One region of the Citroniella saccharovorans genome, then DNA from elsewhere that is predicted to be linked to it. Evidence: riboswitches for the same ligand, from Rfam matches in the RefSeq annotation. Region 1 holds a riboswitch; each other region holds the start of a gene.
The links. A riboswitch is a leader RNA that binds a small molecule or an ion and turns the genes downstream of it on or off. The one in region 1 is predicted to bind cobalamin.
Positions count from the first base shown of each region.

Region 2: linked by a shared signal. The riboswitch ahead of VLK81_RS02915 (energy-coupling factor ABC transporter permease) and the one ahead of VLK81_RS05085 (ABC transporter substrate-binding protein) in region 1 are both predicted to bind cobalamin.
Region 3: linked by a shared signal. The riboswitch ahead of VLK81_RS03700 (YitT family protein) and the one ahead of VLK81_RS05085 (ABC transporter substrate-binding protein) in region 1 are both predicted to bind cobalamin.

Region 1 covers NZ_JAYKOT010000003.1:534,979-538,257, reverse strand. The annotation lists gene VLK81_RS05090 (FecCD family ABC transporter permease) at 1-320, opposite strand, end outside; gene VLK81_RS05085 (ABC transporter substrate-binding protein) at 322-1,293, opposite strand; cobalamin riboswitch at 1,358-1,540, opposite strand; gene upp (uracil phosphoribosyltransferase) at 1,765-2,394, opposite strand; gene rpiB (ribose 5-phosphate isomerase B) at 2,397-2,846, opposite strand; gene VLK81_RS05070 (L-threonylcarbamoyladenylate synthase) at 2,957-3,279, opposite strand, start outside.
Region 2 covers NZ_JAYKOT010000003.1:80,272-83,550, forward strand. The annotation lists gene cobA (uroporphyrinogen-III C-methyltransferase) at 1-437, shown strand, start outside; gene hemB (porphobilinogen synthase) at 444-1,406, shown strand; cobalamin riboswitch at 1,448-1,627, shown strand; gene VLK81_RS02915 (energy-coupling factor ABC transporter permease) at 1,707-2,441, shown strand; gene VLK81_RS02920 (energy-coupling factor ABC transporter substrate-binding protein) at 2,442-2,723, shown strand; gene VLK81_RS02925 (energy-coupling factor transporter transmembrane component T) at 2,724-3,279, shown strand, end outside.
Region 3 covers NZ_JAYKOT010000003.1:248,976-252,254, forward strand. The annotation lists gene VLK81_RS03685 (PTS sugar transporter subunit IIA) at 1-80, shown strand, start outside; gene VLK81_RS03690 (hypothetical protein) at 84-317, shown strand; gene VLK81_RS03695 (DUF3048 domain-containing protein) at 344-1,246, shown strand; adenosylcobalamin (AdoCbl) riboswitch at 1,442-1,582, shown strand; gene VLK81_RS03700 (YitT family protein) at 1,631-2,473, shown strand; gene VLK81_RS03705 (cupin domain-containing protein) at 2,583-2,915, opposite strand; gene VLK81_RS03710 (glycosyltransferase family 4 protein) at 3,149-3,279, shown strand, end outside.

The DNA of each region.
Region 1 (3,279 bases):
GAGCTTATTCCCAAGGTTGACCCATCTGCTAGGGGGTTTCTTAAAAGCCCCTGCATAGACGCTCCGCTTATTGCAAGCGATGCTCCAACTAAGAAACTTGAGAGTATTCGAGGTAGTCTTATTTTTAAGATAATGGTTTCATTAGCAGAAAGAGGGGCTGGATGCCCCTCAAATATTCTTTTAAATCCTTTTATTAAAATTTCGACAACTTCTTTAAAAGGGAGTGTTACACTTCCTATAGATATACATATTATCATGCTTATAAATAGTAAAAGCAATATAGGAATGTAGATTTTGGATTGATTTTTACTAGTAAACATTCTACTTTACAAAATCTGATAAAAGTTTAAATCCTTCTTTTAATCTTGGTGAAGGTCTAGATAATTCATTGTTTTGTAAATTTAATATTTTTTTGTTTTTAACTGCACTTATTTCTTCCCAGCCAGTTCTTTTCATTATCTCTTCTTCAGGTTTGTCTCCACTTCCTGAGTACATAGTAATTGTCATTATATAATCTGGATTTCTTTTGATAACTTCTTCTTCAGAGATTTCTTTCCATCCTTCTACATCGTCAAATATATTTTTTAATCCTAACATATCTGCTGCTTCTTGCATAAATGTTCCTTTTCCAGCTGACCATAGTCCATATTCTAAAGGAGATACTTCAAAATATATGCTCTTGCCTTTATTGGCTTCTTTATCTTTTGCTATTTCGTCAAATACGTATTTCATAGACCCAATTAAATCTTTAGCTTCTTTGTTTTTGTCTAATATTTTTCCGATAAGATCAATTTCTTCATATACTCCATTTAGATCTTTGGCGTTAAATGTAACTACACTTATACCTGCATCTTTAATTGTTTTAAACTGTTCGGCAGTTTGAGCCATATCGGAAACAAAGATTACATCTGGATTTAGTTTAATAATTTCTTCTGCGTTTAACTCGTCTCCTGTTTGAAGTTTTGGCTTTTCTAGTATTTCTTCTGGATAGTCTACATATTGACCTATTGCAACTATATCTTTTGCTCCTTTAAGTTCATTTACTATTTCTGCACTATCAGGATTAAGTACAACTATTTTTTCTGGTTTTTGAGAAAATGAGATTTCATTTCCTAGCATATCCTTTATGTTTAGAGGGTATACTGTATTCTCAGTTTCTAAAGATTTGCAATTTTCATCGGTCTTGTTTTCAGTTTCTTGTTTTGTTTCATTATTATTATTGTTTTTGTCACAAGCTGTAAAAGAAAATGCAAGGGCAAAAGCTAAAAATAATGATAATATTCTTTTTTTCATGTCTTCCTCCTTGAAAAATAAAAAATCCTTCTCAAAACCGAGAAAGACATCATAAATTTATCTATCCCGGTAAAAAACGCTATTAGGTATCCCGACTTAGCTTCATCCTCATAACGCCTTCCCACCTTAAAGATAGTGGCCATATTATTTGTCAGCAATCACGGTTACCGGATTAGTTCAAGATTTGCACTTGATTCCCTAATGCTTAAAAGCATACTATAATTAGCACAACGTTTTTTATTTACTATTTTTTTATTTTCGCATTATATTTTAGCACTTAATTTTAAAAAAATCAATTTTGACATTGGTATTAATTTAGTTCAATTTTTATTTTTATGAATAAGATTTTTATTTTATTTTTTAAAGTAAACTTTTTAGTTGTTATATGAAATGTTTTAAAAATTAAAGCCAAAAATCTTTAGTTAAGATTTTTGGCTTTATTTTAAAATTTATTAAATTGTTTTTGAAGAATTATTTTGTACCAAAAAGCCTATCTCCAGCATCTCCAAGGCCTGGCATTATATAACCATGTTCATTGAGTTTTTTATCTAGGCCTGCTACAAATATATCTACATCTGGGTGGTTTCTTTGAACAAGTTCTATGCCTTCTGGTGCAGCTATTATATTTACAAGTTTTATCGACTTGCAGCCTTTTTCTTTTAGGAAAGTTATGGCAGCTGAAGATGATCCTCCTGTTGCAAGCATTGGATCTAATACGTAGATTTCTCTTTCGCTTATATCTACAGGAAGTTTACAATAATATTCAACTGGCTTTAAGGTTTCTGGATCCCTATATAGTCCTATATGGCCAACTTTTGCTGCTGGTAGAACTTCTAGTATTCCATCTACCATTCCTAGTCCTGCTCTTAAGATTGGGACAAGGGCTTGTTTTTTGCCAGCTATTTCGTATCCTGTTGTCTTTTCTATTGGAGTTTCGATTTCTATTTCTCTAACTGGTAAGTCTCTAGTTACTTCAAATGCCATCATTGTTGAAATTTCATTTACAAGTTCTCTAAAGTCTTTTGATCCTGTTTCTATTTTTCTTAATATTGTTAGTTTGTGTTTTATAAGTGGATGTTCAAATACTGTAACTTTTGACATTTTTATCTCCTATTTTCTTCTTCTATTTTTTCTATTTTATCTAGTCTTCTTTGGTGCCTATCTCCTTCAAAGCTTGCTCCCATATAGGCATCTATTATGTCTTTTGCGACTTCTGGTCCTATGGTTCTACCACCAAAACAAATAAAATTGGCGTTGTTGTGTCTTTTGGTTGCTTTTGCGGAAAAAGCATCTGATAAAAGTGCAGCCCTTATTCCATTAAACTTGTTTAAGGCAATAGATATTCCTATTCCAGTTCCGCAAATTCCTATCCCAAAATCATAACCGCCATTTAGATATTCTTTGGCTAATTTTTCTGCATAATCTGGGTAGTCTACAGACTCAGATGAATCTGTTCCAAGATTTACTACTTCTATTTCCCTAGCCTTTAGATAGTCAATTATGATTTTTTTTAATTCATATCCACCATGATCTGATCCTATAACAACTTTCATTTTTAGCCCCCAATCATTTTTTCTAGTCAATTTATTATAACATATTTTTCTCTACTGACTTTTTTAATATTTAATATTATTTTAATTATTTGCTAGATTTTATAGTTTTTTTACTTGATAATTTTACCTGCTGCTGATTTTTTCATCCTATTCATTATAGAAAATCCAAGATTCTCTTCTTTGATTCCCTCTGCTAAAATTATATCAACATTGTACCTATCGAAGTCTCTAAGAGAGGAGAAAAGTTTTCTGGAATTTTCTTCTGTATCTTTGATACTTCCTAAGGACTTTACATATGGGGTGTCAAATTCTCTAAGGTATTCGTTAAATGTAAGGATTCCAACTTTTTTGCCTTGATTTTTATAGGATTCAAGGTCTTTTTTCATCTTATCAATTCTATTTTCTAGATTGTAGTCGTAGATATACATTTCAG
Region 2 (3,279 bases), 450 kb from region 1:
ATGTAAAGGTAGATTATGTATCTCAAAAGGCTGTTGGAGAGTCACTTGTTCAAAAACTAAAGGAAATTTCTGGACCTAGAAAGCTTAAAGTTCTTTATCCAAGATCCAATATTACTAGAGAGGAAATTTTACTTGATCTTGATAAAATTTGCGACTTAAATTCTTTTCCAGTCTATGAGAATGAAAAGGAAGTTAATAGTGAAATTTTTGAAAGTTTATTGAAACTAGAATCTCCTTATCTTGTATTTACCTCTTCTTCATCTTTTAATAATTTTTACGAAAGTTATGAAAGGGCAGAGGATTTACTAAAAAAAGGTAAGATTATTTCCATTGGGGAGATAACTACAAGTGCAATTAAAAAAAGATTTTTTAATCCATATAGGGAGTCAGAAAAATCAACTATTGAAGATATTATAAATATTATTAGAAAGGATTAGTTTTAAATGATTAATAGAACTAGAAGACTTAGAAGAAATAAAATTGTTAGGGATATGGTTTCAGAAACAAGTATTAGTAAAAACGACCTTATCTATCCACTTTTTGTTGTTGAAGGTGAGGGGGTAAAAGATGAAATTCCATCTATGACTGGTCAATTTAGATACTCTATTGATAATCTTTTACTTGAAATAAAAGATCTTTTAGATCTTGGAATAAATTCTATAATTCTTTTTGGAATTCCAAACTCTAAAGATCCTTATGGAAAGTCAAGTTACGATGAAAACGGAATTATTCAAAAGGCGGTAAGGAAGATTAAGGAAAAGCATCCAAAAATGTATGTTATAACTGATCTTTGTATGTGCGAATACACCTCCCATGGTCACTGCGGAATATTAGATGAAGATGGATATGTAAATAATGACAAAACTTTAGATTCTCTTTCTAAAATTGCCCTATCTCATGCAAGAGCTGGTGCAGATATGATTGCACCATCAGATATGATGGATGGAAGGGTTAAGGCTATAAGGGATGCATTGGATGGTGAAGGTTTTGTAAATATTCCTATTATGTCTTATTCTGCAAAATATTCTTCAAGCTTTTATGGACCTTTTAGGGATGCTGCCGATTCAGCTCCATCATTTGGAGATAGAAAGACCTACCAAATGGATTATAGAAATTCTGATGAAGCCCTAAGAGAAACTGAGTTTGATATTTTAGAAGGTTGCGATCTTGTTATTGTAAAGCCGGCTTTAACTTATCTGGATGTTGTAAGAAGGGTTAAAGATAATTTTAATATTCCAATTTGTGCATATTTTGTTTCTGGTGAATATCAAATGCTTAGAGATGCTGTTGATAAAGGACTTTTAAATGAAGATGCAATTCTTGAAGCGCACTACTCTATAAAGAGAGCAGGAGCTAAATTAATCATAACTTATTTTGCAAAGGATATAGCAAAAAAGTTAAAATAATTTAATATAATTCCTTGACAAAAAAATAAGAAGTGTTACACTTAAGTTGTATAACATTATGTGTTTTAGGTTGATCCTAAGGAAGTAGGGTGAAAATCCCTCACAGAGGCCGCTGCTGTAATAGACAAGCTTTTGTTCATTATGCCACTGAGAAATTGGGAAGGCGAACAAGAGTGTTTGAGTCTTAAGTCAGAACACGAAGCATAATGAAATCTCACGCCTTAGAGTTTATATTGAAATACATAATTATACTACTAAGCCGTGCGAGTCATCGTTCGGTATTTTTTATAGGAGGAATATATGAAAAAACTTGTTTCACTCGCAGGTTATGTAGGTCTTTTTCTACTTCTTGCGATAAGTCCTGCATATGCATGCATGCATATTATGGAAGGTTTTTTACCAGTTGGTCATGCAATTTTTTGGGGTGTCGTTTGTCTACCTTTTTTAATTATTGGTATTAAAAAGCTTTCTTCAATAAGATTAAAAGACAAGAGAGTTCTAATCATCTTAGCTATGAGTGGAGCCTTTGCTTTTACTCTTTCAGCTTTAAAAATCCCATCCGTTACAGGATCATCATCTCACCCAACTGGAATGGGCTTAGTTGCAATACTTTTTGGACCTTTTGCAGCTAGTGTTATTGGAGTTATTATTTTATTTTTCCAAGCGGTTTTACTTGCACATGGTGGATTAACTACTCTTGGAGCTAATACTTTTTCTATGGGAATTGTTGGACCATTAGTATCTTATGGTTTATTTAAGGTCCTAAAAGGTAAAGCACCTAAATCTTTTAGAATATTTATTGCTTCAGCACTTGGAGCTCTTTCAACTTATGTAGTAACTGCCGTTCAGCTTGCTTTTGCTCACCCACAAGAAGTTGGTGGTGTTATGGCAAGTTTTACAAAATTCTTTGGAATTTTTGCAGTAACTCAAGTTCCACTTGCAATAATCGAAGGTTTATTAACTATGGTTCTTTTATCAAGTCTAGAAAGTTTAGCTAAAGAAGAACTAAATCTTATTGGATATTTGGAGGCTTAAATGACTAAGAAAAAAATTATACTTCCACTACTTCTTTGCGTATTAATAGCTGTTGTTCCACTTTTAACTATTAAAGATTCTGAGTTTGGTGGAGCAGATGGACAAGCAGAAGAAGCTATTACTGAAATTGATCCAAACTATGAACCTTGGGCTGAAAGTTTACTTGTGCCACCAGGAGGAGAAACCGAATCTTTATTATTTGCTCTTCAAGCTGCACTTGGTGCAGGAGTTGTTGGATATGGACTCGGTTATTTCATAGCAAGAAAGAAGTTTCAAAAGTAAATGATAAAAAACTTTATTAGTAGTTTGACTCTCTTTTTACTATTAAAGAATAAGTTAAATTGGGCTAGTGCTATTTTTATTAGCTTAGCCCTTTTTATTATACTTAATTTAGGAAGAGATAAGCATAGTCATCTTCTATCATTTGAAACAATAAGTAGGAGGTCAAACTTTAAAAGCTATGATGGAGCTTTTAAAATTCTATTTACTTTTTTAAGTGTCATTTTATTGATAATTTCAAAAAACTTACTTTCAGCTATTTTATGCTTTATATTTTTTGTTTATATTTTAATTATTAGGGACAAGATAGGCATAAGATCAATAATTTCTATTATTTCACTGCCTTTATTTTTTATTAGTATTTCAGTTCTTTCCCTAGCTTATGAATTAAATTTAGATAATGGAATAAATTTTTACTCAAGCCAGGCTTCTTTTAGAAATGCTAGAAGTATGTATTTTGTAATTTTGGCTTCTTATTTTCTTTCCCTTTGTCTAAGTTTAACTAGCCCTCTAAATAGTATTATTTATGGACTTAAGAAGTTAAAACTTCCTAGTACGA
Region 3 (3,279 bases), 290 kb from region 1:
TTCAGGATTATTCAATATCAGATATAAATTACAAGGCAGATTTTAAAACACCAGTATTACAATATGAAAAAATAGGCTAAAAAATGAATAAAAAATGGATACTTGCTTTAATTTTACTTTTTTCTATACCACTAATTGTTAGCTGCTCAAATAAGAATGCAAAGACAATAAGTCAGCTTAAGGAAGAAGAAAAATTAAAAGAGGAAGCAAAGCTAAAAGAAGAAGAAAAAAGAAGAAAGAAGAAAGAGAAAAAAGAGAAGAAGAGAGAAAGAAAGAAGAGGCCAGAAAAAAGGAAGAGGAAGAAAGAAAAAAATTAGCTGAAGAAGAAGCATATAAAAAGCTAATAAAAAATCCATTAACTGGACTACCTTTAGATAATCAAACCTATAAGGGAAGAATTATTTCTGTGATGATAGATAATCATCCAGATGCTAGATTTCAAGCTGGACTATCTGATGCTGGAATAATTTACGAAATGGAAGCAGAGGCAAACATTCCTAGAATAATTGCACTCTTTTATAATAGCAAGACTAGATTAATTGGCCCTATAAGATCTCTCAGACCATATTTTTTTGATTACATTAAAGAACATGACGGACTTTTAGTTAGGTATGGCGGCTCACCTAATGCTGACAATATAGTTTATAGTGAAGGCTATGAAGAAATAGATGGGATGACAACATCAAGTGAATATATTTGGAGAAGTAGTGAAACTGGGACAGTTGCACCACACAATGCTTTTACCAATCCAGATGCAATAGAAAAGGCAATAAAGACTTATGGCTATAAGGAAGAACTCGATAAAAATCCTGTATTTAAATTTTCTTTAAGAGAAAAGAAGAACGAAAAAGTTCAAGGTAAGACCTGTAATAAGATTACATTCAGCTACACATCTGGATTAAACACAAGTTATACTTATAGTGATTATGAAAAAGAATATAAAAAAATGTCTGATGGAAAAGATCATATAGATTTTCTAACTCAAAAGCCTCTTTCATTTAAAAATATTCTAGTTCAGAAGGTATATATGGGATTTGAATCTGATGGAGTCCATAGAACGATGGATAATGTAGGAGAAGGGGAAGGATACTATCTTACAAATGGGAAAATATATAATATAAGATGGAAAAAAGAAGATAAAAACTCCCCAACTAAATATTTTTTACAGGATGAAGAATTAGAACTTAACCCTGGAAAAACCGCCGTTCAAATTAACGATATAAGTAAAAATATAGAAATCGAATAAAAAATAGGAGTAATATATAAACATATATTACTCCTTTTTAAAATATAAAATAAAGCTTAAATTTAACTATTAAAAAAATATACTTAATATTTTTTGTGGGATAGGATAAAGTTATTTCTAATAAACTAAAAGTATTTTTTATATAGAAATTTTCATTGCAACTACAAAACACTTATGATATAATCTTTCTTAACAAAGTACTGGTTTTTTGGATAATAATGGAAGTTGAGTGCAAATCTCACGCGGTCCCGCCACTGTGAATATCAATTTTTGATTAAGCCAGATCTTTTTCCAGTATTTTAAGTTAAGTTCTACGGTAGATAGACTTTTCTTAGTTGATTTTTTGCAACTAAAAGTCTAAAGATTCTTAAGAAGGAGAGATCTATGAAAGATTTAAGTAAAAGACTTTTAGCAGTAATAATTGGGGAGCTGCTTTGCGCTTTAGCAATTACATTTTTTTTCATACCCCATAAGTTGTTAAGTGGTGGAATTGGCGGCATTGGAATAATGCTTCAATATCTACTTGATGTATCAAGTGGTATCTTTATATTTTTATTAAATATTCCACTTTTCATTGTTGGTTTTAAAAGACTATCAAAAAAGTTTATGATATTTACATTTATATCTGCTTTTCTACTTTCTTTTTATTTAACTATATTAAAAAGTTTAAACCTACCTTTTAAAATAGATGATATTATTTTATCGGCAATATTTGGAGGAGTCTTAAATGGAATAGGCATGGGGATTTTATTTAGATATGGAGCCAGCCAGGGAGGACTTGATATACTAGCCCTAATATTTAAAAGAGATTATAATTTAAATATTTCCGAAGGATTAATGCTAATGAATGGAATTATTATCTCTGTTGCTTCTTTTTTATTCGGCTTAGAAAGAGGGCTTTATACTGTTATTTCAATGTATGTAGCTTATCAAGTTGTAGATAAGGTTATAAATGGTTTTGACGAAAAGAAACAATTTATTATTATTTCAGACAAGGCTGAAGAAGTTGCAAATAAGATAATGGTTGATCCTCATAGGGGAGTTACCCTACTAGAAGCTAAGGGAGCCTATTCAAAAAAACAAAAGCAAGTTATCTACTGTGTTGCTTACAATAGACAAGTTGTAAGAATCAAGCAAGTTGTAGCAGAAATTGATCCAAATGCCTTTATTTCAATATCTAACATGGTTGAAGTTTCAGGTAAAGGCTTTATTAAAAGAGAAGTATAAATTTTTAAATAGAGAAAAATCAAACCCAGGAAGATTCCTGGGTTTTCTTTACTCTAAAACTATTACTTTTTAGTTTACAACTTAGTTTTTTTAAATAATTTTAAAACAATTAAAACACTACCGTTAAAATCATTTTAAAATCTTCTTCAGCATATAGTGAGTGAGGATGATTTGCGGGCATTATTATTGAATCATCTTTTGAAAGTAAATACTCTTTATTATCGATAGTAACTTTCGCCTTTCCTTCTAAAACACTTACTAGAGCATCGCCATTTGACTCATGGGTAGATATTTCCTCGCCTTTAGAAAATGAAAAAATAGTTATTGAAACGGCATCATTTTGAGCAAGAGTTTTACTTGCAATTTGTCCTTTTTCATTTGAGATTTCCTTTGAAAGATTAATTATTTCTGATTTTACTATGTTTTTTATTTTGTCTGACATATTATCCTCCGTTTTTATATCTTAATAATTTGTCTTTACAAATCAATTATAATATAATCAGATTAGAAAATCTATAAAATAATTAAAAAAATAAAGATAAATTTATATAAATTTAATATATTTAAAATAATGAAGAAAAGATAAATTATTTTTATAAAAAGCTTTATATATATTATTAAGAATTTTAAATTTGACTTTATTAAATTTAATTAAATATAAAAAATGGAGGAAAAATGAAGATATTAAATATTTTATCCCAGTTACCCATGAAGACTGGGTCAGGTGTATATTATTCAAACCTCTTAAGAGGACTATATGATAGGGGCTACGAGATTGGAGCAGTTTATGGAATTGAAAAGCCATT